Regions from separate parts of the Photorhabdus sp. RM323S genome, predicted to be linked through region 2. Evidence: predicted binding sites of a transcription regulator. Region 2 holds the regulator's gene; each other region holds the start of a gene.

Region 1 (10,063 bases), on a different contig from region 2:
AATTCATCTAAAGTATCCAAAACAAACCACCTGTTTCTTTGAAGCTTAACTTAATATAGCGCGATATAATAAAAATACACAATGTAAATTGTAAGTCAATATTTATTTTTGTTTTTAAGGGTGTTTTTTTAAGAGCGTTTTAGACGCAGGAGAGTTAGCGTGGAAATATAAATACCAGTTCTTCGATTATTTCCTGAATGCATCTCTGTCTTTCGGAGAGATTATGCCTGAATTGATAGATGTTTCCTTTTTTATTTTAATCTTGAGAACCGGACTAATCCGATTTTCAGCTTTACTGTACTTCATATTTCATTTCAGGAGTGGAGGTTAAGAAATTCAATACACAACCTTATGCCCATACCTTTCCAAAATACCTTTAACTCTGTCCATTGTCTCTTTTGCAGGAGGTTTAACACCTTCCAGCTTATATTCCTCACCCATAGTAATCCATTTATGTTTACCCAGTTCGTGATAAGGCAGAAGCTCAATTTTCTCAATATTTTTCATATCCCTGGTAAATTCACCCAGCATATGAGCGGATTCATCATCATCAGACCAGCCTGGGACGACAACGTAACGAATCCAGGTTTTTTGATTACGTTTAGCCAGATAGCGGGCAAACTCCAAAGTGCGGTGATTTGAAACACCTACCAGCTTTTGGTGGATTTCATCATTAATCTGTTTCAAATCAAGCATAACAAGATCAGTTGCGTCCATCAGTTCATCAATAACCGGATCATAGCGGCGGACAAATCCATTGGTATCAAGACAGGTTTGAATACTTTCGGCACGACAGGCTTTAAACCAGTCACGTACAAATTCAGCTTGAAGAATGGCTTCACCACCTGATGCGGTAACGCCGCCGCCTGATGCGTTCATAAAATGACGATAGGTTGTGGCCTCTTTCATCAATTCTTCGACAGTGACTTCTTTACCACCGTGGGTGTCCCATGTGTCGCGGTTATGGCAATAGAGGCAGCGCATCAGACAGCCCTGAAAAAAGACGATAAACCGGATACCTGGGCCATCAACGGTACCGCAGGATTCGGAAGAGTGGATACGGCCAAGTACGGACATAACAGGATTGCTCCAAAACTGACGGGATAAATAGATAAAGGCCCCAAAATTCAGGGCCTTTTAGCAACACATTATTACATAGATTGTGTGAAAGTACGGGTGATCACATCCCGTTGCTGTTCTTTTGTCAATGAGTTGAAACGCACGGCATAACCGGATACCCGAATGGTTAACTGAGGATATTTTTCAGGGTTTTCCATTGCATCCAGCAACATGTCTCGGTTCATCACGTTGACGTTCAGATGTTGACCACCTTCAACTGCTGCTTCGTGGTGGAAGTAGCCATCCATCAGACCTGCCAGGTTAGTTTTACGTGCCTCATCATCTTTACCTAACGCATTCGGTACGATAGAGAAAGTATAAGAGATACCATCTTTCGCATAGGCGAATGGCAGTTTAGCAACAGATGTCAGAGAAGCGACAGCCCCTTTCTGGTCACGCCCATGCATTGGGTTGGCACCTGGTCCAAATGGCGCGCCAGCGCGACGTCCATCAGGCGTGTTACCGGTTTTTTTGCCATATACTACGTTAGAAGTGATGGTCAGAACCGATTGAGTAGGCACTGCGTTACGGTAAGTCTTCAGCTTCTGGATTTTCTTCATGAAGCGTTTAACCAGATCACAGGCGATATCATCAACCCGTGAATCATTGTTACCGAATTGTGGGTATTCACCTTCAATGTTGAAATCAATAGCTAAACCGTCTTCGTCGCGGATTGGCGAAACTTTGGCATATTTGATTGCAGATAGTGAATCAGCAGCGACAGATAGGCCGGCAATACCACATGCCATAGTACGGTAAACATCACGGTCATGCAGCGCCATCAGTGCGGCTTCGTAGCTGTATTTATCATGCATATAGTGGATGATATTCAGTGCCGTAACATACTGTTTTGCCAGCCAATCCATAAAATGATCCAGACGGGCCATCACGTTGTCGTAATCAAGGACTTCATCTTGCATTGGCTCTTCTTTCGGGCCAACCTGCATTTTCAGCTTTTCATCCACGCCACCGTTAATGGCGTACAGCATGGTTTTCGCCAGGTTTGCGCGGGCACCAAAAAATTGCATCTGTTTACCCACAATCATCGGGCTGACACAACAGGCGATAGCGTAATCATCGTTATTGAAATCAGGACGCATCAGATCATCGTTCTCATACTGTAAAGATGAGGTGTCGATGGAAACTTTTGCTGCGAACTTTTTGAAACTTACCGGCAATTTTTCAGACCACAGAATAGTCATGTTGGGTTCGGGCGATGGGCCCATGGTGTATAAAGTGTTCAGGAAACGGAAACTGTTTTTGGTCACCAGAGTACGACCATCCACTCCCATACCAGCCAGAGATTCTGTTGCCCAGATAGGATCACCGGAGAACAGTTCATCATATTCAGGTGTACGCAGGAAACGAACCATCCGCAGTTTCATGACCAGATGGTCGATCAATTCCTGCGCTTCGATTTCTGTCAGTTTACCGGCTTTCAGGTCCCGCTCAATGTAGATATCCAGAAAGCTGGATACGCGTCCGAAGGACATTGCAGCACCATTTTGAGATTTGACTGCGGCCAAATAAGCGAAGTAAGTCCACTGTACCGCTTCTTTAGCGTTAGTTGCGGGACCCGAAATATCATAGCCGTATTTAGCGGCCATCTCTTTAATGTGATTCAGAGCACGATGCTGTTCGGCAATCTCTTCCCGTAACTGAATGGTTATCGCCAGATCTTCACCGTTTTCCAGTTTTTCCTGCAACGAATTGAATTGGGCGAGTTTATCATCACGTAGATAGTCGATACCGTATACCGCAACCCGGCGATAGTCACCAATGATACGACCACGGCCATAGGCATCAGGCAGACCCGTCAGGATCCCGGATTTCCGGCATTTTAAAATATCTGGTGTGTAAACATCGAACACACCCTGATTATGCGTCTTACGATATTCAGTGAAAATCTGTTTTAATTTAGGATCAAGTTCACGGCCATAAACTTTACATGAACCTTCTACCATTTTGATGCCGCCAAATGGGATCAGGGCGCGTTTTAGCGGGGCTTCAGTTTGCAGGCCGACGATGGTTTCCAAATCTTTTTCGATGTAACCCGCATCATGAGAGGTAATAGTAGCAGCAACATCAGTATCAAAATCAACCGGCGCGTGAGTACGGTTTTCGATTTTTATACCTTCCATGACTTTTTCCCACAGGGCATCAGTTGCTTTGGTTGAACCTGCCAGGAAAGATTCATCACCCTCATATGGTGTATAGTTTTTTTGGATGAAGTCACGAACATTAACCTCGTTCTGCCAATCACCCTGATTAAAACCTTGCCATGCTACAGAGAATTTTCCATTTAATTCAGTCATGATACTTCTACCCTTTTAATAATCGAACTTTTGAGAAACCCGGCGAGGGAGCGAATTAATGTTTTTGCTCACTACGCAGATAAATTAACCAGTAAGTCAAACCCACCAAAATTGCGCCGCCGATAATATTACCGATAGTGACCGGAATTAAATTATTGGTAATAAAGTGTGAAATAGTGAGTTGAGAAAATTGTTCAGGTGTAGCACCCACATTGAACCAGAATTCAGTAGGTGCGAAATGCTTAATAACAATACCAAGCGGAATTAAAAACATGTTAGCAATACTGTGCTCAAAGCCGCTGGCAACAAACATACTCACAGGCAAAATCATGACAAATATTTTGTCCATCAAACTACGCCCGGCATAACTCATCCAAACGGCGAGACAAACCATCAGATTGGCGAGAATGCCTAAAGACAGGGCTTCAATAAACGTGTGATGTACTTTATGGTCAGCCGTTTGTAGCACATTCAGGCCCCATAATCCGTTAGCAACATTATATTGACCGGCAAACCATATCACTGCGACAAAAAATAGCGCACCAATCAAATTACCCAAATAAACGTTAATCCAGTTTTTAAACATTTGGTTCCAGGTTATCCGTCCGGTTGCTTTGGCAATAATGGTGAGCACAGTGGAAGTAAATAAGTCTGCGCCACAAACGACAACGAGCATTAATCCGAGGGAAAAACAGATCCCGCCAACTAATTTAGCTAACCCATAAGGGACAGAGGAGGTTCCTGTGGTGGCGGTAATATAAAAGACAAACGCAATAGAAATAAAAACCCCGGCAGTGATGGCTGATATATAAGTTATTGCAGGATGTTTGGTGGTTTTATAAACACCAATATCATCGGCGATTTGCGTCATTACAGCAGGTGGCAATAAGTTAAAAGGGTTGTCAGCTCGCATACTAACATTCTCTTTATTATTCATTAGTTATTGTACGTAATGATAGTAACAAAGGTGCTTGGCGCTAAATTTGATATAGATCATAATCCTCATCGAGCAAACGCGGTTTTGATGGGATTGAATGGATAAAATGCTAATTAATTTATTGAGTTACGTTGATTAAATTTTTTTTAAATTTTATTGTATTTTTTTATTTGCCAATTGAAAGGCAATTCAATAAGTAAAATTTCAGGTTAATTTGTTATTTATTTGTTGTTTTAAATAAGCTTAATTTAACCTGAATTCTACTTTTAATACTGAATCATCTTTTCAGCCAAATTGAATATTATTTGGCATTCCAGAAGTGATATTTTGCTTTTTGCAGCTTCTCATAAGCGGCTAATAAAGCCTGATGAGCAGACAGTGATTTTAAATCTGAATCGATTGACCACAGGCCATAAAAACACGTTTCACCCGCAACCGCTGCTGACGCTGCTTCAACAGCATCTTGCCCGTACATTTTTATGAATGCCTGGTAATATTGCGAAGGTTCTTTATCTGCTTCCAAAGCAAGTAAAAGCAGTGTTTGCAGACAGCGATAATAGTTAGCCCGTTCTATCGTAAAGACTGAGGCGTTAAAATCCTGAGTCCATTCTACCCAAATCAGCGCCTGTTCCAGATCACCCGCTGCCAGCGCCAACATGGATTTCAATTCACCAATACGTAAATTGCTCCAGCCATTATCTTTACCAACCGCAATACCAAGTAGTTCACGGATACGGGTAAAATCGTCCAGACCTTCTTCATCTAATTGTTCAAGCAGTGCCAGATATTCCTCCGGTCGCCATTGACTATCCGGTAGCGCGAATAAAGTTTCCCGTAGATGGATCCCCATGGTGTTATTGGCAATATGCAAATCTTCCACAGGATAAATATCAGACATACCCGGTACCAGAATACGGCAGGCATAAACACCAAGGTGCTCGTAGTCAGCAATATAAACTTCCGCATCCAGTTGTTTGAAAATAGCCATCAAGGTGGCAAATTCTTCTTCTGTAGTGCCGCTGAAATTCCAGTCAGCAAATGTATAATCAGCAGCTTGTTTGAATAGATCCCAACTGATTAATCCGCTCGAATCAATAAAGTGGGTTTCCAGATTAGTCTGTTCCGCAATTTCTTCATTATCGAAAGTGGGGGCATTGAACACATCCAGATCTTTCAGGCTACGGCCCTGCAACAGTTCGGTAACTGTACGTTCCAGTGCCACACCAAATTCAGGATGAGCACCAAAAGAGGCGAAACAAGTACCATTATTGGGGTTAAACAGAACCACGCAAATAACCGGGAATTGCCCACCAAGAGAAGCGTCATAACAATAGAGCGGGAAGCCTTCATCCTGTAATTTGTTAACTGCTTCAACAACCCCAGGATAACGATTCATCACTTCCTGGGGAATTTCTGGCAGGCTGATGCCTTCTGCGATAATCCGGTTTTTTACATAGCGTTCAAAAACTTCTGATAACCCTTGGACTCTGGCTTCATTAACTGTATTGCCTGCTGACATACCATTGGAAACATAAAGATTGCCAATAATATTCATTGGAATATAAACGGTATGATGATCAGATTGACGGGTAAACGGCAGTGAGCAGATTCCGCGCTCTTCATTACCTGATTGCAAATCAACTAACTGACTTGCACATAAATCATTCTCAGGATCGTAAAACTGACGTAACCGGGCATCCAGAATGCCTTCTGGCAAGGAATCATCATCTGGTAAAGCAAACCATTTTTCATTGGGATAATGGACAAAATCACCGTTAGCGATAGCGTGTCCTAAGTAGAAATCAGCAAAAAAATAGTTGGTTGACAAACGTTCAAAATACTCCCCTAAAGCAGAAGCTAGAGCGGCCTTCTTACTTGCCCCTTTGCCGTTGGTGAAACATAAAGGGCAGTCGCGGTCACGGATATGCACTGACCAGACATGAGGAACCGGATTCAGCCAAGAGGCTTCTTCGATATTAAAGCCAAGATGTTGCAGTTTTTGCTGAAAGATATTGATCGAATCTTCCAGTGCGGCGTCTTTGCCGGGAATGAAGGTTTGCGTCATGATATTCACTTATGAGAGCCCATTACAAAACGCTCATCATACGAGTTTTTTTTCAGTAGCTAAAGTCTAGTATACATCACAGATTTATTGATATCATTGTTCATAATCAAACAGGATATTTTTTCTTAAGGAAGCGGCATGAAAAAGATGAAACACACAGCTTTAGCAAGTTTATTAGCATTAATCAGCGGTTCTGCATTTGCTTTGCCAAATATTACGCTTTTGGCAACAGGAGGAACGATTGCAGGTGGAGGGAAATCTGCAACTGAATCCACCTATGTCGCTGGAAAAGTAGGGATTGATGCATTAGTCAACGCTGTTCCTGAGATCAAAGATATCGCTAACCTGAAAGGTGAGCAGGTGGTGAGTATTGGCTCGCAGGATATGAATGATCAGGTGTGGCTAACCTTGGCGAAAAAAATCAATGCTGATTGCGACAAAACCGATGGTTTTGTTATCACACATGGCACAGATACGATGGAAGAAACGGCTTATTTCCTCGATCTGACGACCCAATGTCAAAAACCGATTGTCATGGTTGGCGCAATGCGTCCATCTACGGCGCTGGGTGCTGATGGCCCGTTAAACCTGTACAACGCAGTGGTCGTTGCGGGAGATAAAGCATCAGCTAAGCGTGGCGTGTTAATGGCAATGAATGATACGGTTATCAGTGGGCGTACCGTGGTGAAAATGAGTACCACTGAAGTTCAGGCATTCCAGCCAATTAATGCCGGCGCGGAAGGCTTTGTTCATAATGGTAAGGTCAATTATTACGCTGAAGCTAAACCGAGAGCGGATAAGGCTATTTTTGATGTCAGTAAACTGGATAAGCTGCCAAAAGTCGGGATTGTTTATAACTATGCTAATGCTTCTGATCTGCCAGCGAAAGCTTTGCTAAATGATGGTTACCAAGGGATTATCAGCGCTGGTGTGGGTAACGGTAATATGTACAAAACGATTTTTGATACCCTCGCTCAGGCTGCTAAAGATGGGGTTGTGGTCGTGAGATCAAGCCGTGTACCGGTGGGGTATGTCACCCAGGATGCGGAAGTGGATGATAGCAAATATGGTTTTGTCGCGTCTGAACGTCTGAATCCGCAAAAAGCCAGAGTGCTTTTACAATTAGCACTGACTAAAACTCATAATCCGGTAAAAATTCACGAAATGTTTGTTAAATATTGAGTTATCGTTCCCTGATTATTGGGGAGATAAAAGTTAAGTGCGGGCGCTGTAAAATACAGCGCCTTGAATACGTTGTTTTCCCATCAAACTCTCATTATGTTGTCAACACACGTTATTTTCCGCTTATCTTTGTTTAATATCCAATAACCGTTGCAGCGACGAAATGGGAATGATACAACCGATATATCGGGTTCTTGTTGTTATCATTATTATTTCGTCAAATAGGGTGAGGTAAATGAGTCAGGTATATAATTTCAGTGCAGGCCCAGCAATGTTACCGGTTGAAGTATTGCGCAGAGCAGAACAGGAACTTTGTAACTGGCATGGTATCGGGACTTCGATTATGGAAGTCAGTCACCGTAGTAAAGAATTTATTGCTGTAGCAAAGGAAGCAGAACAGGATCTACGGGATTTATTATCAGTGCCTGAAAATTATAAGGTATTGTTTTGCCACGGTGGTGCCCGCGGTCAATTTGCCGCTGCTCCAATGAACTTGCTGGGTGACAAGGTTAAAGCGGATTATATTGATGGCGGTTACTGGGCTGAATGTGCAGTCAAAGAAGCAAAAAAATATTGTACGCCGAATGTGATTAATATCAAAACCGACATTAATGGTTTGAAAGGTGTCAAACCAATGAGCGAATGGTCATTAAGCAATGATGCGGCTTATGTTCATTATTGCCCGAATGAAACTATTGACGGTATCGCAATTCATGAAAAGCCGGATTTTAATGATAATCAAGTTATTATTGCGGATTACTCTTCCTCTATTCTTTCAGGGCCGTTGGATGTTAGCTGTTACAGTATGATTTATGCTGGAGCGCAGAAAAATATTGGTCCGGCGGGGCTCACACTGGTTATTGTTCGTGAAGATTTATTAGGTAAAGCTCGTAAAGAAACCCCGTCGATTTTTGACTATACCGTTCTGGCGGCGTGTGACTCCATGTTCAACACACCGCCAACTTTTGCTTGGTATCTCTCCGGCTTGGTTTTCAAGTGGCTGAAAGCGCAAGGTGGGGTACAAGAAATGGCAAAACGTAACCAAGCCAAAGCCGGGCTGCTTTATCATGCCATTGATAACAGTGATTTCTATCGCAACCAGATTGCCCCTGAAAATCGTTCCCTGATGAATGTACCGTTCCAGATGGCAGATGCTTCACTGGACAGCAAATTTCTGGCAGAAGCAGAGGCTCAAGGTTTGCAGGCACTGAAAGGACACCGTGTTTCCGGCGGTATGCGTGCTTCTATTTATAATGCTATGCCGATAGAAGGGGTTCAGGCTTTGGTTGATTTTATGGCTGATTTTGAGCGCCGTAACGGCTAACTTGCCAACCATGACCGGGAGCAAATGTTCCCGGAATATTCAGGGTTAAGGAAATATTTCCTCAAACATAAAAATAACTCACTTATACTTAAATTTAATTGAGAATCGGAGATCCTGTTATTTATGCAATCCCTGACGCTACAACCTATTTTCTCCATTAATGGAACTATTAACCTGCCAGGGTCAAAAAGTGTTTCCAACCGTGCACTATTATTGGCGGCTTTCGCCAAAGGCACGACTTGTCTAACTAACTTGCTGGATAGTGATGATATTCGCCATATGCTCAATGCTTTGACGGCATTGGGGGTCAGCTATCGTTTGTCTGATGATCGTACCTGTTGTGAAGTTGACGGTATGGGTGGGGTGATTACCAGCAAAGGGCCGGTAGAACTGTTTCTTGGCAATGCCGGCACCGCAATGCGCCCATTAGCGGCGGCTTTATGCCTTGGCAAAAATGACGTCATTCTTACTGGCGAACCCCGGATGAAAGAGCGCCCGATTGGTCATCTTGTGGATGCTTTACGTCAAGGGGGCGCAGAAATTGATTATCTGGAGCAGGGAAATTATCCGCCGTTACACATTAAAGGCGGCTTTATTGGCGGCAAAGTGACCGTAGATGGTCGTGTTTCCAGTCAGTTTCTGACTGCGTTGCTCATGACCGCGCCATTGGCAGAAAATGATTCTGAAATTCATATTCAGGGTGAATTGGTTTCCAAACCTTATATTGATATCACTCTGGCACTAATGAAAAGTTTTGGAATTACCGTCAGTCACGATCAATATCAGGTTTTCCACATTAAAGGCCGGCAGAAATACCACTCTCCGGGCCACTATCTGGTTGAAGGTGATGCGTCTTCTGCTTCCTATTTTCTGGCGGCGGCGGCAATCAAAGGTGGCCGTGTGCGTGTGACTGGAATTGGTAAAAACAGCCTTCAGGGGGATACCAAATTTGCCAATGTCCTGGAAAAAATGGGGGCGGAAATTCGCTGGGGTGATGACTTCGTTGAATGTGAACGTGGTACCCTGACTGGCATTGATATGGATATGAATGCGATCCCTGATGCTGCGATGACAATCGCGACGACCGCGCTGTTTGCGCAAGGGGAAACGGTTATTCGCAA
Region 2 (10,063 bases):
CAAGTGAATTCCTTCTTCCACTTCGAATAAATTGATGAGTTGTGTTCGGCCAGGTGTTTTGCTGGTACGGGCGAGGCTTTTCTGTTTCGTCAGGGCATTTAGCGCGCTGGATTTACCCGCGTTTGAACGACCAGCGAATGCGACTTCAATGCCCAGTTCTTGAGGCAGATGGCGAATATCAGGTGCGCTCATGATAAAACGAGTCATATGATAGTTGTGGTTTTTGATGGTCAAAATGATTATCTCCCTGAGAAATGCACTGAATATATGCCAAAGGAGATTATACCGATAGCCACTGTTGGTTGACAGGATTAAAAATAATGACCTATTTCTGATGGGTTAAGCCAAATTTGCTATTTTGCCGTCAATTACTGCCTTATTTGTGAAATAAAATCTGATCTATTGTGAGAGGATAAATTTTTATCCAAAGCACCAACCGATTGATAGCGTAAATGTAAGTAAATATTGAGCACTATGCTGAGGAGATTATTAGAATTGATTTCAGCTTGTGTTGTTGACCTTAATATATAGGAATCCAGAATGTTTAAACGTATTTTAGTAACGCTTGTAACTGCATGTTCTCTGAGCGCAATGGCACCTCTGGCTCTGGCTGCGGGTGAAACCCATGTGAAACTGGTGACAACAGAGGGTAATATTGAACTGGAATTAAATAGCCAGAAAGCGCCGATTACAACCAAAAACTTTATTGAATACGTCAATGAGGGCTATTATAACAACACAATTTTTCATCGGGTAATCCCTGGATTTATGGTTCAGGGGGGCGGTTTTACCAAAGATTTGCAGCAGAAAACGACTAAAGAAGCCATTAAAAATGAAGCGGATAACGGGCTGCGTAATTTACGCGGAACGATTTCTATGGCGCGTACCGCAGATAAAGACAGTGCTACTAGTCAATTCTTTATCAACGTAGCAGATAATGCTTTCCTTGATCATGGTCAGCGTGACTTTGGCTATGCCGTATTTGGTAAGGTCGTAAAAGGTATGGATGTTGTAGATAAAATTTCTCAAGTAAAAACTGAAAATGTTGGCCCCTATCAGAATGTGCCGGTGAAACCCGTGGTTATCCTATCTGCTAAGATTATTCCTTAACTTTCTTCTGAGACATTAATGATCAACTGCGATTATGGCAGTTTGGTCTCTTGGTGAATTTTCATCTGATTAACAATTCGGGCCTTTATTTAATGCAGGCCCGTTTTACAGTTATTCATACAGCTTCTTGGTGAATTCTTTATTTTCTTCGGTTCGTGGATAATATCTGTTTTTGTAGCACTTCTTCTCTTTACTCTCGCAGTGAACACCATTACTCAAAGTGTAAGATGTAAGATCAATATCTTTCCCGTCACCAATCTCTTCTTTCAGATGTTTCGAGGCTTTTTTTCCTAAATACCTTTCGGTGAGTTTTAGCGATAAACCTTGCTGATCAGCGCAGTATTTTCCTTTTTTATCACAAATAACCCCTTTTTCTGGGAAGAAAATATTTGCAGCTTTAGTTGCAGCCAGCGCGGGGAAGGACAGCAAAAAAAGAGATGCTATAATCAGTTTTGTCTTCATAACAATTACCTTACTTATTGAATATCAAAAAGAGCCTATGTTTTGTAGCGGTATGAGAGTAAGTTGATGGAGGAAAAAGTAGCCATTGATTTTGTTACACTATGCTGCAAGTGCTTATGTGCTATGATAGCCGCCCCGTTGTCGTTAGGCCGTTTTACCTGAAATCATGTTGTTCATGATAAACAAATTGCAGGATTGGCAGGACAACAAATACAGCGATAAAAATGGGTAGGATAGACTCCTATGTTATTAATAATAGATAACTATGATTCTTTTACGTATAACTTATATCAATATTTTTGTGAATTGGGAACAGATGTTTTAGTCAAGCGCAATGATGAATTACAGCTTGAAGATATTGAGCGATTGGCACCGACTCATCTGGTTATTTCCCCAGGCCCATGTACCCCAAATGAAGCAGGCATTTCTCTGGCTGCGATTTCTCATTTTTCGGATAAATTGCCGATCCTTGGTGTTTGCCTTGGGCATCAGGCAATTGGGCAGGCATTCGGTGCCAGTGTGGTAAAAGCCAGGGAGGTGATGCATGGGAAAACTTCTGCTATTCATCATAATCAGCAAGGTGTGTTCAAAGGGCTTAACCGGCCATTAACGGTTACCCGTTACCATTCATTGGTGATTGCCGCAGAGACTTTACCAGCAGTATTTGAAGTTACTGCATGGAGTCAGCATAACGGCAATGTCGATGAGATCATGGGAATTCGTCATCGTACTTTGCCCTTAGAAGGTGTGCAGTTCCATCCTGAAAGTATTCTCAGTGAGCAAGGGCATCAGCTACTGAGTAACTTCCTTAGATATTAACCAGATACCAATAATTTCTTCAATTATTCATCTTTTTCATTTGCCCATTTTTGATTTTTTATGCATATTCAATGATTATAATTTCACTTTTGAATGGCGTATATATAAAAAACGGGTGGGGAAATGATGGAGCGTGCCGCAGTAAACAGAAATACATACGATCAAGTCATGTTGCCAATTTATTCACCGGCACAGTTTATACCGGTGAAAGGGCAAGGTAGTCGTGTATGGGATCAGCAAGGGAAAGAGTATATTGATTTTGCTGGTGGTATTGCTGTTATGGCTTTGGGACATTGCCATCCTGCGCTAGTGGATGTTCTAAAGCAGCAAGGAGAGAAACTTTGGCATATCAGTAACATTTTCACCAGTGAACCAGCTTTGATACTCGCGCAGAAACTGATTGATGCAACTTTTGCGGAGCGGGTATTTTTTGCCAACTCCGGAGCGGAAGCGAATGAAGCCGCATTTAAGCTGGCGCGTCACTATGCCATTACCCGTTACCATCCCTATAAAACCAAAATTATCGCATTCCATCAGGGGTTTCATGGTCGTACCCTGTTTACAGTCTCTGTTGGTGGTCAACCAAAATACGCTGATGGTTTTGGGCCAAAACCCGCCGATATTATTCATGTGCCTTTTAATGACTTGGATGCAGTCAAGGCAGTCATGGATGACCATACTTGCGCTGTTGTATTAGAACCTGTTCAGGGTGAAGGGGGCGTCACACCGGCGACACCGGCATTTATTCATGGGTTGCGTGAGCTTTGCGATCAGCATCAGGTACTGCTGGTATTTGATGAAGTGCAAAGTGGGATGGGGCGTACCGGCAAGTTATTTTCTTATATGTATTATGATGTTGTGCCGGACATTATCACCACCGCGAAAGCATTGGGAAATGGTTTCCCGGTCAGCGCTATGCTGACTACAGCGAATATTGCTTCGGTGATGGCGCTGGGAACTCACGGCACAACTTATGGTGGTAATCCGTTGGCTTGTGCGGTGGCAAATATCGCTTTTGACATTATCAATACGCCAGAGGTCTTGGAGGGTGTTGAAAAACGCCATCATTTGATTGTGAATTTTCTGAACGATATCAATCAGCAATATTCGATATTTGGTGAAATCCGTGGCAAGGGGTTGCTGATTGGTGCGGAACTAAAAGCGCCGTATCAGGGGAAATCTAAAGAGATCCTGCAACTGGCGGCTGAAAATGGTCTGATGTTGTTGAGTGCCGGGGGGGATGTACTGCGTTTCACGCCTTCGTTGATTATCGGTGAAGAAGAGATAACCCGGGGAATGGAACGGCTGGAGAAAGCAATTAGCCAGTTGGTGTAAAGTAAGTACAAGAGAAATCAGCGCAGGATAATGCGCTGATTAATTAGGTGTTAACGGGTACCGTAAACAACGATTGTTTTGCCGTGTGCGGAGATCAGGTTTTGGTCTTCCAGCATTTTTAGAATACGGCCAACCGTTTCACGGGAACAGCCAACAATCTGACCAATTTCCTGACGAGTGATTTTGATTTGCATTCCATCCGGGTGAGTCATTGCATCGGGTTGTTTCGCCAGATTCAGTAAAGTCTGAGCAATCCGGCCGGTCACATCCAGGAAAGCCAGGTTACCGACTTTCTCAGAAGTTGTTTGCAAACGGCTTGCCATTTGGGCAGATAAACGCATTAAAATATCCGGGTTTACCTGAATCAGTTGGCGGAATTTTTTATAGGAAATTTCCGCTACTTCACAGGCGCTTTTGGCCCGTACCCAGGCTGTACGCTCTTGTCCTTCTTCAAATAATCCAAGTTCGCCAATGAAATCTCCCTGGTTTAAATAGGAGAGGATCATCTCTTTGCCTTCTTCATCTTTAATCAAAACCGCAACAGAACCTTTTACGATGTAGTAAAGCGTCTCTGCTTTTTCGCCTTGATGAATAAGCGTGCTTTTGGATGGATATTTATGAATATGGCAGTGTGACAAAAACCATTCAAGAGTGGGGTCTGTTTGTGGCTTGCCGAGAACCATTCGCTTCATCCTCTGTTGTTATCGCTGCCTAAATAACACGAGAACCTAAAAGTTTCTCGTCAGGCTGGCTTAAAAGACACTAGCTTAACATATTAGTTTGCTGAAAAACCGACAGGTGAGGGTTTTATATAGGTTATCTGAAATTCGAAACTTGAGTATTGATCTTAACCCACATATACCCAGACCTGCTTCTGTTTTTAACACAGGAAAAGGTTTCTGTCTTGTCTTGTATTGTTTCAGCATAATAAACCGCTCATTAGATTGCCAGTTTAATACTGAAAGAGTAGGCTTTGATGCAAAAAATGACTTAAGAGGTACTTATGCAAGCGCGGGTAAAATGGGTTGAAGGGTTGTCTCTTTTGGGGGAGTCATCTTCAGGCCATCAGATAATGATGGATGGAAATGCTGGCGATAAGGCACCAAGCCCAATGGAAATGGTATTAATGGCAGTTGGCGGTTGCAGCACGATTGATGTTATTTCTATTTTGCAGAAAGGCAGATATGACATAAAAGATTGTGAAGTGAAATTAACTTCCCACCGTCGTGAAGAGGCGCCACGCTTGTTTACTTCTATTAATCTGCATTTTATTGTTACCGGCAAGGATTTAACAGAGAAAGCGGTTGAACGCGCCGTCACGCTTTCTGCTGAGAAATATTGTTCTGTTTCGTTGATGCTGGGTAAATCAGTTGAACTTACCCACAGCTTTGAAATTAAAGAGACAGAGTAAGATATTATTTCCTGATTGAAAAATAACGACAGGTAACTAATATCAGTTACCTGTTTTTTTAACTGAATAATATAAGAAGTGAATTCAAACGCTGGGTTTTCTGGATTTATCCCAGGTTTTAATCAACAAATCTTTTCCCCTTCCAGTAATCGCTGTACCAATGGCGTCATAATTAATTCCATTGCCAGCCCCATTTTTCCACCGGGAACTACGATGGTATTAATACTTGAAACAAATGAACCTTGTAACATTGATAAAAGGTACGGGAAATCAATTTGAGTAAGATCACGGAAGCGGATGACGATAAAACTCTCATCCAGTGATGGAATGGCTTTGGCTGAAAAGGGATTGGATGTATCAACTGTCGGCACGCGTTGGAAGTTGATATGTGTTCGTGAAAATTGGGGAGTAATGTAGTTAATATAATCATCCATAGAACGAACAACGGAATCCATCACGGCTTCCTGTGAATGTCCCCGTTCTCCAGTATCGCGGATAAGTTTCTGTATCCATTCAAGGTTGACGATCGGTACTACCCCCACCAGCAGATCGACATGACTGGCAACATTATGTTGTGGTGTGACTACGCCACCGTGCAGGCCTTCATAAAACAGCACATCGGTCTGCTTTGGTAAGGCTTCCCACGGCGTAAATGTACCGGGAAGCTGATTGTAAGGCACCGCGTCATCATAGGTGTGAAGGTATTTACGGCAACGGCCTTCACCGGTTTCACCATAGTCAATCATGGTTTTCTCCAGCATGCCAAAATCATTAGCTTCTGGGCCAAAATAACTGATATGTCTACCTTGCTCCTTGGCTTTACGGATTGCCGCGTCCATTTCAGGGCGGGTATAACGGTGGAAACTGTCCCCTTCTATCTGTGCTGCGCTGATGTTAAGTTGCTGGAAAATCTTACGAAAAGCTAAACTGGTCGTTGTTGTTCCGGCACCGCTGGAGCCGGTAATCGCAATAATCGGATGTTTGGCGGACATAAGCAGTAAACTCCATAATGTTAAGAATGGAACATTTCTTTTGGCATAATATTGATGCTCTCATGCAGTTCAGACCACACCAGAATAACATCCCCCCGTTCCAACTGACGGCGAATGTCAGTGACTTTTTGCTCAAGGGATTTTTCATGTTCGCCATAGTCAGTACCTTCCCGCAGGATAAAGCTCTCTATCAAATTTAGCAGAGTTTCTGCTTCCAGTTGTTGCCACGGAATAATCATTGCGGTTGCTCCAGATAAGATGACAGCCAGCCTGGAATGCGTTGTTCCAGCCACATTTGTGGTTTTTTGAGTGAACCACTGACAAAGCCGACATGTCCACCATATTCTGTCAATTGGTATTCAATATTTTTGGGTAACGTGTTGAGGTCAGGGACGACTTCCGACGCCATAAAGGGATCGTCTTTGGCATGAATAATCAACAGTGGCACCGTAATGTCAGGCAGGCGAGGCAGAGCGCTGCACTGACGGTAGTAGTCCGCTGCATCTTTAAAACAGTGGATTTTTGCGGTTACAATTTCATCAAATTCCCGAATATGTTTCAATCCTTTTACTTGGGACAGATTAATAGGCAGCGAACCTGGGTAGCGGAGCAATTTGCGGGTAACATTACGTTTCAGATTATTAAGCAAATAGCGCTCGTAAACCTGAGAAAATCCTTTTTCTATCCGGCTGGAACAGGCTTCTAGCATCAGAGGGGCAGAAACAATGACGGCCGCATTGATTTGGGCATCTGTTTTTTCTTCTGCCAAATAGCAGGCCAGCATATTACCGCCGACTGAATAACCCACGGCTGAGGTTGGCACATCACCGTAGGCCTGTTTTAACCAGTTCAGAAAATAACGGGCATCGCCTGTTTCGCCAGAATGATAGAGACGTTTTTGACGGTTCGGTTCACCACTGCATCCACGGAAATGCATGACAACGCCAAGCCAGCCTTTTTTCTGACAAATATGAAGCAAACCGTGGGCATAAGGGCTGTGGAAACTGCCTTCCAGACCATGAAACAGGATCAGCCGTGGCTTATGTGCTGCGGTTGCTGGATCTTCACTCCATGCCAGGTCAACAAAATCGTTATCTGGCAGATTAAGTCGTTGCCAGTAGGGTTGCAGTTCAGGATACCGCCGCACCAGACGCGGGAGTAATGTCTGCAAATGCGGATTACTGGCTCCGGTTAGAGGACGAAAGATATCGGACATAATGGTTTCGAGTTAAATGATTAGTTATCTTGTATGGTAAATAACATACTGATATTTTCTGTGAAAGGGAAACTCAATTATTCAGGATGAAAGGAACCATTCATGACAGCAAGCCTGATTTTTTCATTAACAACTTTTTTGTTTATTTCTGCCATTACCCCAGGTCCAAACAACATGTTGCTGACCTCATCTGGCGCCAACTTTGGTTTTATCCGCTCTTTGGGGTTGATATTTGGCATTCTTCTGGGAATGCAGACGATTTTATATCTGTCCGCTTTCGGTGTGGCAGCATTACTGCTGGTTTATCCTACTATTCACACGATAATGAAAATAGCAGGTAGCCTCTATTTACTGTGGTTAGCATGGAAAACAGCAACAGCCAGTTACCGGCGTTTGGATACCAAAGGCAGCGCTGTCATAAAGCCCGTGCGGTGGTACCAGGGCTGGTTACTACAGTTCTTGAATCCGAAAGCCTGGCTAATGGGATTGGGATCGGTTGGCAGCTACAGTATTGCCGGTGAACAGTATCTCTATTCCATCACAATGATTAGTGTTGCAACAATATTGATAAGTTTCCTGAGTAGCATCATGTGGACTGGTTTTGGTTCATTGATTGGAACGTTGCTCCGTAGTCGCAATGCCTGGTTTATTTTCAATATTATGATGGGAATATTAACTGCAACTTGTGTGCCATTGATCTGGATTGGGTAATTTAATTCATTAATTCCATTTTGGTTATAAAGCATATTTATTCATTCTTTAAGTGACGATCGCTTACCAAATTTCGCCAGAAGCCGGCAAAAGTCGCCCAATATAACGATGATTTTGCCTGGCAATTTGGTGCTGATGTTCAGTGGCGCAAATTTGACAGTGGTTCTGCTGTGCTGCGAGCATTGACTTCCGGTAATGTGCGAATCGGCAATATCAAGTCAAATCAATATTTTTACTGCCGAACAGCAGAGTCAATACAAAACCACTGAGATAAGCAACTACCAGCCCGGCTGCGTACACTGCCATTCCGATAAAAATACCGCTGTTGGAGGTCATCAGTGGCAGTGCGACCAATCCAGATGGGCCGAAAACCGTATTCAGTCCAACGGGCAAACCTGAATAAGCGACCAGACCGATAAAGAAACCCCCGGCGGCACCGCCCAAACAGGCAGTGATAAAGGGTTTGATTCGTGGCAGTGTTACTCCGTAAATCAACGGCTCCCCAATGCCGAGAAAGCCGGGGATAATGGCACCTTTTATTTGAGTGCGCAGCAGCGAGCCTTGTTTAGCTTTGATATACAGTGCCAGTGCTGCGCCAACCTGTCCGCCTCCTGCCATTGCAAGAATGGGGAACAGCGAGTTAAAGCCTTGTGCATCCATTAACGCAAAATAGACCGGAACAAAGCCTTGATGAACACCGAACATGACGGCGAGTAGAAACAATCCCGCCAGAATTGCAGTACCAAAAGGATTACCATTAAGATGAAGGAACAGCCATGACATACCGCTAAACAGATAACTTCCCAATGGCATGATAATAATAAAAGCGATCGCTCCCATGATCAGCAAAGTCACAGCTGAGGTGAGGATCATATCCAAATTGTCTGGAATGATTTTACGCACCTGCCGCTCTACCCATGCACCCAGAATGGCGGCGATTAGAACGCCGATAATATTGCCGCGTGGATCGATGCTGTAACCAAAGAAAGTGGAAATACCCGCGTAAAAACCGCTGGTGGCATCTGGGTTATAACCGAGCACAAACAGCGAAGCGATAATCGCACCGTTGATGCCCGATCCGCCAAAGGCTTTTTGCGCGTTATAGCCAATCAGAATACTCAGGAAGCTGAACATGCCCTTACTGAACACTTTCATATAACCGATAATTTCAATCAACGTGGCATTAGGCTGCTCAACTCCTTGGACGGCTATCTGTTCAAGTAAGGTGGCAAAGCCTAAAAGCAGACCAACGGCAATAAAGCCGGGGATCAGTGGTGTAAAAATAGTTGCGAATTTTGCCAAAAACTTATGTACGGCACTAACCTGCTTCTCTTTAAGCTGTTTTTTATTGGTAGAGGCAATATCGGTTAAATCATCGCTGCTCTGTTTTGGTGGTTCTGTATGGTCAGAAGATGCCAGTAGTTTATTCATAATCTCTGCCACAGCCTGGGCTTTTCCCGGTCCAAGTACGATTTGCAGCTGATTATCGTTTTCAATAACACCTAATACGCCAGGGATCTGCTTCAATCCTGTTCTGTCTACTTTGCTATCATTGTGCAGAGTTAATCGCAGGCGAGTCATACAATTGCCACATTGGGCTACATTACCGGCATTGCCGATAGCGTTAAGAATTTGAACGATCATTTCCTGATTAATTTTAGCCATGTTATTGACTCCTTCTCAGAAGGGAAACCGTTACCGGATAGTTGAGATTGCCGAGTGAATAAAACCGTGATTCTTTTCCAGTAACGCCTTTGCCTGTTGAGCATTTATTCCTGCCAGAATCATCACAATGGCGGTTTTACAATGCCCATCACATTCAGCCAGTGCTTGTTCCGCTTGTTCACGGTTGCATTCTGTGGCGGCCATGACGATATTTTTCTGCCTTTCAACCAGCTTGGCATTTGTTGCTTCTACATCCACCATCAGATTGCCATAAACTTTGCCGGTACGGATCATGGCACCGGTGGTCAGCATATTCAGGATCAGTTTTTGTGCCGTACCGGC
Region 3 (10,063 bases), on a different contig from region 2:
ACTTTATTCGTTGCACGAGCAACGGATTGCTGGATCAATTGGGAGATATTCAATCCATGCATTTTGGCATTAACTAAACTGAAATCAAGATCACCATGCCACATATGCGAAATAGCATAACCATCATATCCTTTACCCGAAAAATCGCCATTCAGATTGAATTTACCACTAAATGTCTGTGGTAAAGAAAAGGCTTTGAGTACCGGTTCCAGTTCTATATCTTGCAGTAAAGGCTTGGTATGTAATTTAAGTTGATTACCTGTTGCATCCAGAGTGGTTGGAATGGAGAAATGGCCACCAAATAATTTCCCACTCAGAACAGAAATTTTGGCAATACCCTCATTACTCGTGGCTTTAAATATCAGGCCGTCGATCTCCATTCCCCGATAAATAAATTTGTTCGCATTAACCGTCACATCGGCATCAAAATCATTCAGAAATGCAGCACCATAATCAGGCTGTGCCGGACTAGAAACTGCAATCACCGGTTTAGCTGAACTATTTTCTATTCGGTAATGGCGTTTAACTTTTGAATTATCCTCAGGAAGCAAATCCCATCCCACCAGATTATCCAAATTCAATTTTTGGGAAGATAAATTTATCTGATAATCAGGGTGAGAACCCAATATTGCCTTTATACTGCCATGCAACTCACTCTCATTAGCAGTGAAATTCAGGGCCTGTAGAGAGATTGTTTGTGGTTCATCTGTCGTTTTTTTCTGATAAACCGCATTCACTTTTCCCAAACCACTAATCCCCCCCGTGGGTATACCTACCCCTTGAAGCTGATAATCGAAAGAACCAATATTACCGGCCACACGATATGGATAACCAGAAATGTCTACATTTGCATTAAGATTAAAAGCCAGTTCTTGCTGATTCTTACTGACCTTACTGCTCAACTCCACACTGATATAGTTTTGATCACCCCGTTTCATTAGCAGATTAATATCGCGGACATTCAACTGAGCGTGATCATCGCTTTGCCAGATAAGCAAACTGTCAGCGACTTTAATTCTGGCAATATCAAGTTTCCAGCGTTGCCCTTTAGCGACAGGATTTGCTGTATTCCCTTTCGGTGCAACAGGGGCATTTTCATTTTTCTGCGGTTTGCTTTCCGGGGTTAATCGTAACACCGCCCCTTTTAACATCACCTCTTTAACTGCAAGATGATGGGAAAGAAGTGACCACAACTCCACATCCAGGCGCATATTTTCTGCCGTCACTGCTGGCTGCGCCGCTCCCGGTGCAGTCAATGATATACGCCCGGTAATAATGCTGAGTTTTGGCCAGACATGCCAGCGCATACTGTCTTGCAGAACAAGCTGATAGCCACTCTTCTTTTGCACCTGTTTAACCATATAAGCACGAAAGTCATTCGGGTTCACTAACATGACTAATGCCGCCAAACCGGTAATAATCACGACCAGCAAAATAACCAGTGTCGTCAGTAATCTTTTCATGACTTCCTCAGCTTTATTAAAGCGGTAAATGCGACTCAGTAACCGATAAAAACATTAATCTTCATCAATACGGCTACCCACCGCACCTTGCTGATTTTTATATTTTGCATCCTGACGACGATTATATGGACGATCAGCCGGGCCAGATAACGGTTCAAAACTCAAAGCGCCGATCACCATACCCGGACGCAGCGCCAGAGGCAATTTACCCGAATTATAGAATTCGAGAACAATCTGACCATGCCAGCCCGGATCGATGCGGTGCGCCGTCACGTGCACCATCAATCCAAGACGGGCAAGAGAAGAACGTCCATCAAGCCAGCCCACCAAATCATCAGGCAACGTGACGGATTCCAACGTGACAGCCAGTGCCAACTCTCCGGGGTGGAGGAAAAAAACCTCACCGTCAGGCAGGATAATTTCATCGCTCATCACGCGATCAAGGGCAGCGCCCACTTCATCTTTTGGGCCACTCAAATCAATATACGCGGCAGTATGACCACGGAAAACACGAAACTGATTTCCAAGGCGCACATCAGCCGTTGCTCCGTTAATTCGCTCAATCGGCGGACGTGGAGAAATGACCAGTTTACCTTCATCAAGCCATTTAATAATGTCACGGTCACAGAGTCGCATTATTTCCCTCTTAAACTCAAATACGATGATGCTTATCAATGCCTGACAAGCAAAGTTTTATTATTCGCAGAACTGACCAATTTTGGCTTTCAGCACATCAATCGCTACGCGGTTTTTACCCCCGCGAGGCACAATAATATCTGCATATTGTTTTGATGGCTCAATAAATTGCAGAAACATTGGACGTACAGTTTTATGATATTGCTCAATCACAGAATCCAGAGAACGCCCTCGTTCATTAACATCCCGTTTAATACGCCGCATAAGGCAAATATCCAACGGTGTATCAATGAAAATAGAGAAGTCCATCTCCTGGCGCAAGCGCTTATCCGTCAATAGCAGAATACCTTCCAGAATAATAACTCTTTTCGGCGCAAAATGAATCGCTTCTGACTTGCGGGTATGCGCGACATAATCATATTGTGGTAATTCAATTGATTTACCGGCTTTCAAATCTTGCAGGTGAGAAAAGAGCAGACTGTGATCCATAGAGCTTGGGTGGTCATAATTGGTCTTATAACGCTCTTCCATTAATAGATCGCTTTGGTCTTTATAGTAACAATCTTCTGGGATAATACCGATGTTATGATCACCAACCTGAGCGCGTAATTCACGGTAAAGTGTATTCGCAATGAGACTTTTACCTGAGGCAGATGCACCGGAGATTCCTACAATTGTGCACTGATGTGCTTCGTCAGCCATAATAGAGATTAACCTGATTCTAGAAAAAATGGGGAACAAAACACTTAAGAGTGCTGAGTCGGGCGAGATTATAGGGAGTTAATGGTATCTGTTCCAGTGTAAACAAGATTAAGTCTCATTTTTTTCGAAGCGTTTCGCATAAAAACCCTGCAACAGAGATGAATCTGAAAAGAATTCTTTCTTCTATACGCAAAAAACGGGTAATGAAAATCATAACCCGTTGCTATTAATCGAATATGGGCATTAAACAGCGCGGAACGAAATCTCCGTCGGTATCTTCTCACCCTGCCAGTACATCTGTGCAGAAATATTCGCGGCAATTTCCCGGTAAATATCCGTGAATTCACTATCAGGATTGCTGATAACAGTAGGCTCTCCACGATCAAGATCTTCACGTAACGAAATATGCAGAGGAATTTGTCCCAACAGTTGGCAATGATATTTAGCGGCCAGTTTTTCCGCCCCGCCGGTACCAAAAATAGGCTCCAGGTGACCACAGTTGCCGCAAATATGCGCACTCATGTTTTCAACGATCCCGAGTACAGGAACTTTCACTTTTTGGAACATGACAATGCCTTTCATCGCATCAATTAAGGCGATATCCTGCGGCGTTGTCACCACCAGCGCCCCCGTGACCGGGATGTTTTGTGACAACGTAAGCTGAATATCACCGGTTCCCGGTGGCATATCAATAACCAGATAATCAAGATCCGGCCATAATGTATCCTGTAGCATCTGCATCAATGCCTTACTGGCCATCGGGCCACGCCATACCATGGCATTGTCATCCGTCACCAGATAACCAATAGAGTTAGTGGCAAGACCATGAGTCATAATTGGCGCCATATGCTGCCCATCCGGGGAAGTTGGGCGTTCTTTGGTGGTTCCCAACATGCTCGGAACCGAAGGACCGTAGATATCCGCATCCAGAATACCGACTTTTGCCCCTTCCTGCGCCAACGCCAACGCCAGGTTTACTGCGGTGCTGGATTTACCCACGCCACCTTTACCTGAGCTGACAGCCAAAATATTACGAACACCATTAATTCCCGGCAAATCGTTAGCGCGGCGTAATGTGCTGATATCATGGTTCAGTTTCCACGCAACAGATTTTGCGCCAGTCACTGACTGCAATTTTTTCGTTGTCGCCTCTTTCAAGGCTTCAAAGCCACGCCGCCAGACAAACGGCATGATCAATTCAATGTGTAGAACATCATCAAGCATCGTACAGTGATGCAGTACTTTCAGAGCTGTCAGATCGCGTTCCAGTGTCAGATGGGTGAAGGTAGCAAGTATTGTTGTTACCTGAGATTTCAGCAGGTCAGGATTGGTCTGCTCAGGGGATTTTGCGTTCATCCCGGCTCCTTTGATTATCATGATTAACTATAAAAGCCATCTTTTCATCATAACAGAACCCAATGCGTTCAGATAAGATCCGCGACAAAAACCCACTTCCAACTCACTGATTCAATTTTTATCCAATAAAACTCGCGAAGATCAAGAGTTACCCTAGCGACAATTTTTTTGATCAGGTAACATCAAACTCCCTTTTCATTTATTGGAAGTCAGATCCCTACTATGTCTCAAGTCGCAAAAAAATTATTGGTGACGTGTGCGTTGCCATATGCTAACGGTCCAATCCATCTCGGTCACATGCTGGAACATATCCAGGCAGATATTTGGGTCCGTTTTCAGCGAATGCGCGGCAAAGAGGTTCACTTTATCTGCGCCGATGACGCTCACGGAACACCAATCATGCTGAAAGCACAGCAAATGGATATTGCTCCCGAAGAGATGATCGCCGCCGTGAACCTAGAGCATCATCAGGATTTTACTGGCTTTTCAATCAGCTATGATAACTATCACTCTACGCACAGCAGAGAGAACCAGGAATTATCAACTGAAATCTATCTGGAACTGAAAAAGAACGGTCATATTAAGAACCGCACTATTTCTCAGTTATACGATCCTGAGAAAGGGATGTTTCTGCCTGATCGCTTTGTAAAAGGCTCCTGCCCGAAATGTAAGGCAGAAGATCAGTATGGCGATAACTGTGAAGTTTGCGGTTCAACTTACAGCCCAACAGAACTGACTAACCCACGTTCTGTTGTCTCCGGCGCAACGCCAAAAATGCGTGAATCCGAGCACTTTTTCTTCGATTTACCTGCATTCAGTGACATGTTACAAGCATGGACCCGTTCCGGCGCATTGCAGGAACAAGTTGCTAACAAGATGCAGGAATGGTTTGAATCCGGCTTACAGCAATGGGATATCACCCGTGATGCACCTTATTTTGGTTTTGAAATTCCTGATGCGCCAGGCAAATATTTCTATGTCTGGCTGGATGCGCCTATTGGCTATATGGGTTCTTTCCAAAATCTGTGTGACAAACGCGGAAATCTGAGCTTTGATGAGTTTTGGGCAAAAGATTCCACCGCCGACCTTTATCACTTTATTGGTAAAGACATTGTCTATTTCCACAGCCTGTTCTGGCCTGCCATGCTGGAAGGCAGCGGTTACCGCAAGCCAACAAATCTGTTTGTTCACGGCTACGTCACCGTCAACGGCACGAAAATGTCCAAATCCCGTGGTACGTTTATCAAAGCCAGTACTTATCTGGATCATCTGGATGCAGACTGCCTGCGTTATTACTATGCGGCCAAACTCTCTTCCCGTATTGATGATATCGACCTGAATCTGGAAGATTTTGTTCAGCGTGTTAACAGCGATATCGTTAACAAAGTGGTGAATCTGGCCTCCCGTAACGCAGGTTTCATTAATAAACGCTTTAGTGGCAAGCTGGCGGATAAACTCGCTGATCCGGCGCTTTACCAGAAGTTTATTGATAGCGCGAAAGTGATTGAAGAAGAGTTCAGCAACCGCGAATTCAGTAAAGCAATCCGTGAAATCATGGCATTGGCTGATTTGGCAAACCGTTATGTGGATGAGCAGGCTCCGTGGGTTGTGGCAAAAGAAGAAGGCCGTGATGCGGATCTTCAAGCTATCTGCTCAATGGGCATCAACCTGTTCCGCGTTCTGATGACTTTCCTGAAACCCGTTTTACCCAGTCTGGCAGAACGCGCAGAAGCTTTCCTGAATACCGAACTGACCTTGAATGGTATTGAACAACCGCTGCTGGATCATCAGGTTTCCACCTTTAAGGCCCTGTTTAACCGCATTGATATGGATAAAGTGGATGCGATGGTTACTGCGTCTAAAGAAAGCATCAGCGCACCACAAAAAGTCAGCGGTCCACTGGCAGAAGAGCCAATTCAGGGTACAATCACCTTTGATGATTTCGCCAAAGTTGATATGCGCGTCGCCCTTATCAAACAGGCTGATTTTGTAGAAGGCTCAGATAAACTGCTGAAACTGACGCTGGATCTTGGTGGTGAAACTCGCCAAGTATTTTCCGGTATCCGCTCCAGTTATCCTGATCCGAAAACACTGGAAGGCCGTTTAACCATAATGGTTGCCAACCTGGCTCCACGTAAAATGCGCTTCGGTATTTCTGAAGGAATGGTGATGGCAGCTGGGCCTGGCGGAAAAGATATCTTCCTGCTCAGTCCTGACAGTGGCGCACAACCGGGTATGCAAGTGAAATAACAATCAATTTATTGCAAATATATCTTATCAGCGGGGATCAGCAATGGTCCCCGCTTTTTTGAATGTGATCTATGGCACATTCCCAGGGTTAATTGTATGATGAATTCCTCACTGGAATTAGGAATTTTGTTATGTCGTTTCGTGAAGTACTGATTATAGGTTGGCAGTACCTGCGAGCATTTGTACTGATTTATCTGTGTTTGTTGGCAGGCAATGCCATCTCTGCCCTGTTACCCATCGTTGTTCCCGGCAGTATTATCGGTATGTTGATATTGTTCGTCTTATTGGCTTTCCAATTGATCCCTGCCCACTGGGCAAAACTAGGTTGCAGTCTGTTATTGAGAAATATGACCCTGCTGTTTCTGCCTATCGGTGTAGGCGTGATGAACTATTACGATCAACTCAGCCAACAGATACTACCGATTGTCCTTTCATGCCTGATCAGCACCGCAGTTGTTATGATTATTGTTGCTTACAGTTCCCATTATGTTCTCCGCGAACGTCCAATTATCGGTTCCGCATCAGAAGTTAAGACTGAACAAGAAAAACAAGAGAAATAAATATGTTAAGTCACATTTGGTGGTCACTGCCATTAACATTGACTGTATTCTACGCCGCAAGAAAACTCTCACTAAGATTCAAAATTCCTATTTTGAATCCCTTATTGGTTTCTATTGCTGTACTTATTCCAATATTGTTAATAACCAATACCCCTTATGAACACTATTTCGCCGGCAGCCGAATTCTTAATGATCTGCTCCAGCCCGCCGTGGTTGCGCTAGCATTTCCTTTATATGAACAGTTGCACCAAATCCGCGCCCAATGGAAATCCATTATCAGTATCTGTTTTATCGGCAGTATTGTCGCTATGGTTACAGGTACTGCTATTGCATTGTGGATGGGCGCAACACCTGAAATGGCCGCCTCGATACTACCTAAATCAGTCACTACACCAATAGCAATGGCAGTAGCAGATGCTATCGGCGGTATTCCGGCAATCAGTGCCGCTTGCGTCATTTTTGTCGGCATTCTTGGGGCAATCTTTGGTCATAACCTGTTCGATATTTTGCAGGTGAAAACTAAAGCATCCCGTGGCTTGGCAATGGGAACGGCATCACATGCTTTGGGCACCGCCCGTTGTGCAGAAGTCAATTTTGTTGAAGGCGCATACAGTTCGTTAGCACTGATGACCTGCGGTATCATTACTTCACTGACCGCCCCTTTTATATTTCCAGTGCTGTTATATCTATTTGGTTAGTTAACAGTTGAAAAATTTGATATAAATCCTTCAATTACCGGATTTAATTACATAGTTTTCATTATTTATGTGACATTAATCACATTATAAATCTGATCAGAGCGCCTAGAATGACCTTAAGTTAATTTGGAGATCATTCTATGCAAGCTCGCTTTCGCTCTATCTGGGCACAGTTGCCATCTAAACTACAGGATGCGCTTTCTCCCTATGCAGGAAACGACGATTTTCCTGCCATGTTCACGGCTGAACAAGCTGAATCTGTCAAGAAAACCTGCAGCTTTGACGATAACACATTGGCTATCGCCCTACTGCCACTCGCAGCGGCATGCTCCCTAGCCCCGATATCACATTTTAATGTCGGCGCAATTGCCCGTGGCGAAAGCGGAAATCTCTACTTCGGCGCCAATATGGAATTTACCAATGTGCCATTACAGCAAACTATTCATGCTGAACAATGTGCTATTACTCACGCCTGGTTACGTGGTGAGAAAAAACTGACCTCTATCACGGTTAATTACTCTCCATGCGGTCACTGTCGCCAGTTTATGAATGAACTTAATAGTGGCACACAATTAGAGATCCACTTGCCAAAACAAGAATCTTTGACATTAGGTGACTATTTGCCAGATTCCTTTGGTCCAAACGATCTGGGTATCACTACCCTGTTGATGGATCCGGTTAATCATGGTTATCAAATAGAAACCACTGATGAATTGGTACTAACCGCACTGGATGCGGCAAACCGAAGCCATGCCCCATACAGCAATTCATACAGTGGTACAGCACTGCTGGGAAAAGATGGAAAAATCTATCCTGGGCGTTATGTAGAAAATGCCGCTTTTAACCCAAGCTTACCCCCATTGCAATCTGCCCTGATCCTGATGAATATTTCTGGTGGTGATTGTCTGTCCATCGAAAAAGCAGTATTAGTTGAGGAAAAAAACAGCAATTTATCCCAACAAAGTGCAACGCAATCCACACTTGCTGCACTAGGATGCAGTAAATTTGAGTACCACACGTTCTAAATTCAGTGAAAAATGCGCTTATCCAGTGGCGGCTTATTTTTCGCTGGCGTGATGGTGCCGCATATGATGTTTATCTAGATCCGCACAAATATTAATGGGGGACACTATGGATACTATTACGGCAGAACCGACTACCGTTGACGAGATGCTTAACGAAGAATTTTTAAAGCCGATGAATATTACTCAGCAGCAATTGGCTGACGCTATGAGCGTATCACGTAAAGTTATCGGCCAAATTGTCAATAATTCTCGTCGCTTAAGTGTCGAAGAAATGACCCTAATGGAGGATTTTCTCCTACAAAAGTGGTTAACGTAACATTTTATTTATTAACTAAATCTGGACGTTATCTCTCATTTTTACTCATAATACCTCTAATTAAGTAACATTTGCTGTACATATTTTTCCTATCTTTTAGGATCTATAACTGACCTTATTATCCATTTAGTTCAAAGAGTAAGATTCATGGAACTGGAACACGAAAGTAAACGTCCATTATATATTCCCTATTCTGGCCCCATCCTGCTGGAATTTCCCTTGCTGAATAAAGGCAGCGCCTTTACCGAAGCAGAACGCGGCAACTTTAACCTTCATGGCTTATTACCGGAAGCGGTTGAAACCATCGAAGAACAAGCTGAACGCGCCTATCGGCAGTATCTTGATTTCAAAAATGATGCAGATAAACACATTTATCTGCGAAATATTCAAGATACTAACGAAACTCTGTTCTACCGCCTGCTGGATGCACATTTGAGCGAAATGATGCCAATCATTTATACCCCAACGGTTGGTGAAGCTTGTGAACATTTTTCTGATATTTACCGCCGCGCCCGTGGCTTGTTCATCTCATATCCAAATAAAACGCATATTGATGACATGCTGCAAAATGCGACTAAACAAAATGTAAAAGTTATCGTTGTCACCGATGGTGAACGTATTCTTGGTCTGGGTGACCAAGGTATCGGCGGTATGGGTATTCCTATTGGTAAACTTTCCCTATATACCGCCTGTGGTGGTATCAGCCCGGCGTATACACTACCGGTAGTTCTGGATGTGGGAACAAACAACCCCCAGCGCCTGAATGACCCGTTATATATGGGCTGGCGCCATCCGCGTATTACCGGCGCAGAATATGATGAATTTGTTGATGAATTTATTCAGGCCGTTAAACGCCGCTGGCCAAATGTGCTGCTACAGTTTGAAGATTTCGCGCAAAAAAATGCCATGCCCCTGCTCGACCGCTATCGCCATGAGATTTGTTGCTTTAATGATGACATTCAGGGAACCGCCGCTGTCACACTGGGTAGCCTGATTGCAGCCAGCCGTGCTGCCGGTCGTCAATTGAAAGATCAAACTGTCACTTTCCTGGGAGCAG

The links. Region 2 encodes CRP, which controls carbon source genes, mostly activating them, when cyclic AMP is high. Its sites were predicted from a motif close to ATGTGANNNNNNTCACAT; they were not measured.
Region 1: the regulator CRP is predicted to act here: its motif matches at 4,416-4,433, upstream of focA (formate transporter FocA).
Region 3: the regulator CRP is predicted to act here: its motif matches at 7,733-7,750, upstream of cdd (cytidine deaminase).

The regions. Positions count from the first base shown of each region.
Region 1 is NZ_JBHFKZ010000004.1:24,062-34,124, reverse strand. It holds gene ACGF7G_RS03070 (DUF4225 domain-containing protein) at 1-20, opposite strand, end outside; gene pflA (pyruvate formate lyase 1-activating protein) at 337-1,077, opposite strand; gene pflB (formate C-acetyltransferase) at 1,152-3,434, opposite strand; gene focA (formate transporter FocA) at 3,490-4,347, opposite strand; gene ycaO (30S ribosomal protein S12 methylthiotransferase accessory factor YcaO) at 4,673-6,436, opposite strand; gene ansB (L-asparaginase 2) at 6,575-7,618, shown strand; gene serC (3-phosphoserine/phosphohydroxythreonine transaminase) at 7,854-8,942, shown strand; gene aroA (3-phosphoshikimate 1-carboxyvinyltransferase) at 9,066-10,063, shown strand, end outside.
Region 2 is NZ_JBHFKZ010000028.1:20,380-30,442, reverse strand. It holds gene yihA (ribosome biogenesis GTP-binding protein YihA/YsxC) at 1-234, opposite strand, end outside; gene ppiA (peptidylprolyl isomerase A) at 541-1,110, shown strand; gene ACGF7G_RS12865 (YcgJ family protein) at 1,222-1,572, opposite strand; gene ACGF7G_RS12860 (aminodeoxychorismate synthase component II) at 1,816-2,391, shown strand; gene ACGF7G_RS12855 (aspartate aminotransferase family protein) at 2,515-3,726, shown strand; gene crp (cAMP-activated global transcriptional regulator CRP) at 3,777-4,409, opposite strand; gene ACGF7G_RS12845 (OsmC family protein) at 4,730-5,137, shown strand; gene ACGF7G_RS12840 (phosphoribulokinase) at 5,260-6,129, opposite strand; gene ACGF7G_RS12835 (YheU family protein) at 6,150-6,368, opposite strand; gene ACGF7G_RS12830 (hydrolase) at 6,365-7,345, opposite strand; gene ACGF7G_RS12825 (LysE family translocator) at 7,448-8,056, shown strand; partial or broken gene tauA (taurine ABC transporter substrate-binding protein) at 8,109-8,280, shown strand; gene murP (PTS N-acetylmuramic acid transporter subunit IIBC) at 8,270-9,721, opposite strand; gene murQ (N-acetylmuramic acid 6-phosphate etherase) at 9,752-10,063, opposite strand, start outside.
Region 3 is NZ_JBHFKZ010000004.1:93,875-103,937, forward strand. It holds gene asmA (outer membrane assembly protein AsmA) at 1-1,463, opposite strand, end outside; gene dcd (dCTP deaminase) at 1,518-2,099, opposite strand; gene udk (uridine kinase) at 2,160-2,801, opposite strand; gene apbC (iron-sulfur cluster carrier protein ApbC) at 3,045-4,157, opposite strand; gene metG (methionine--tRNA ligase) at 4,380-6,407, shown strand; gene ACGF7G_RS03365 (CidA/LrgA family protein) at 6,539-6,967, shown strand; gene ACGF7G_RS03370 (CidB/LrgB family autolysis modulator) at 6,970-7,665, shown strand; gene cdd (cytidine deaminase) at 7,806-8,690, shown strand; gene ACGF7G_RS03380 (HigA family addiction module antitoxin) at 8,797-9,006, shown strand; gene ACGF7G_RS03385 (NAD-dependent malic enzyme) at 9,154-10,063, shown strand, end outside.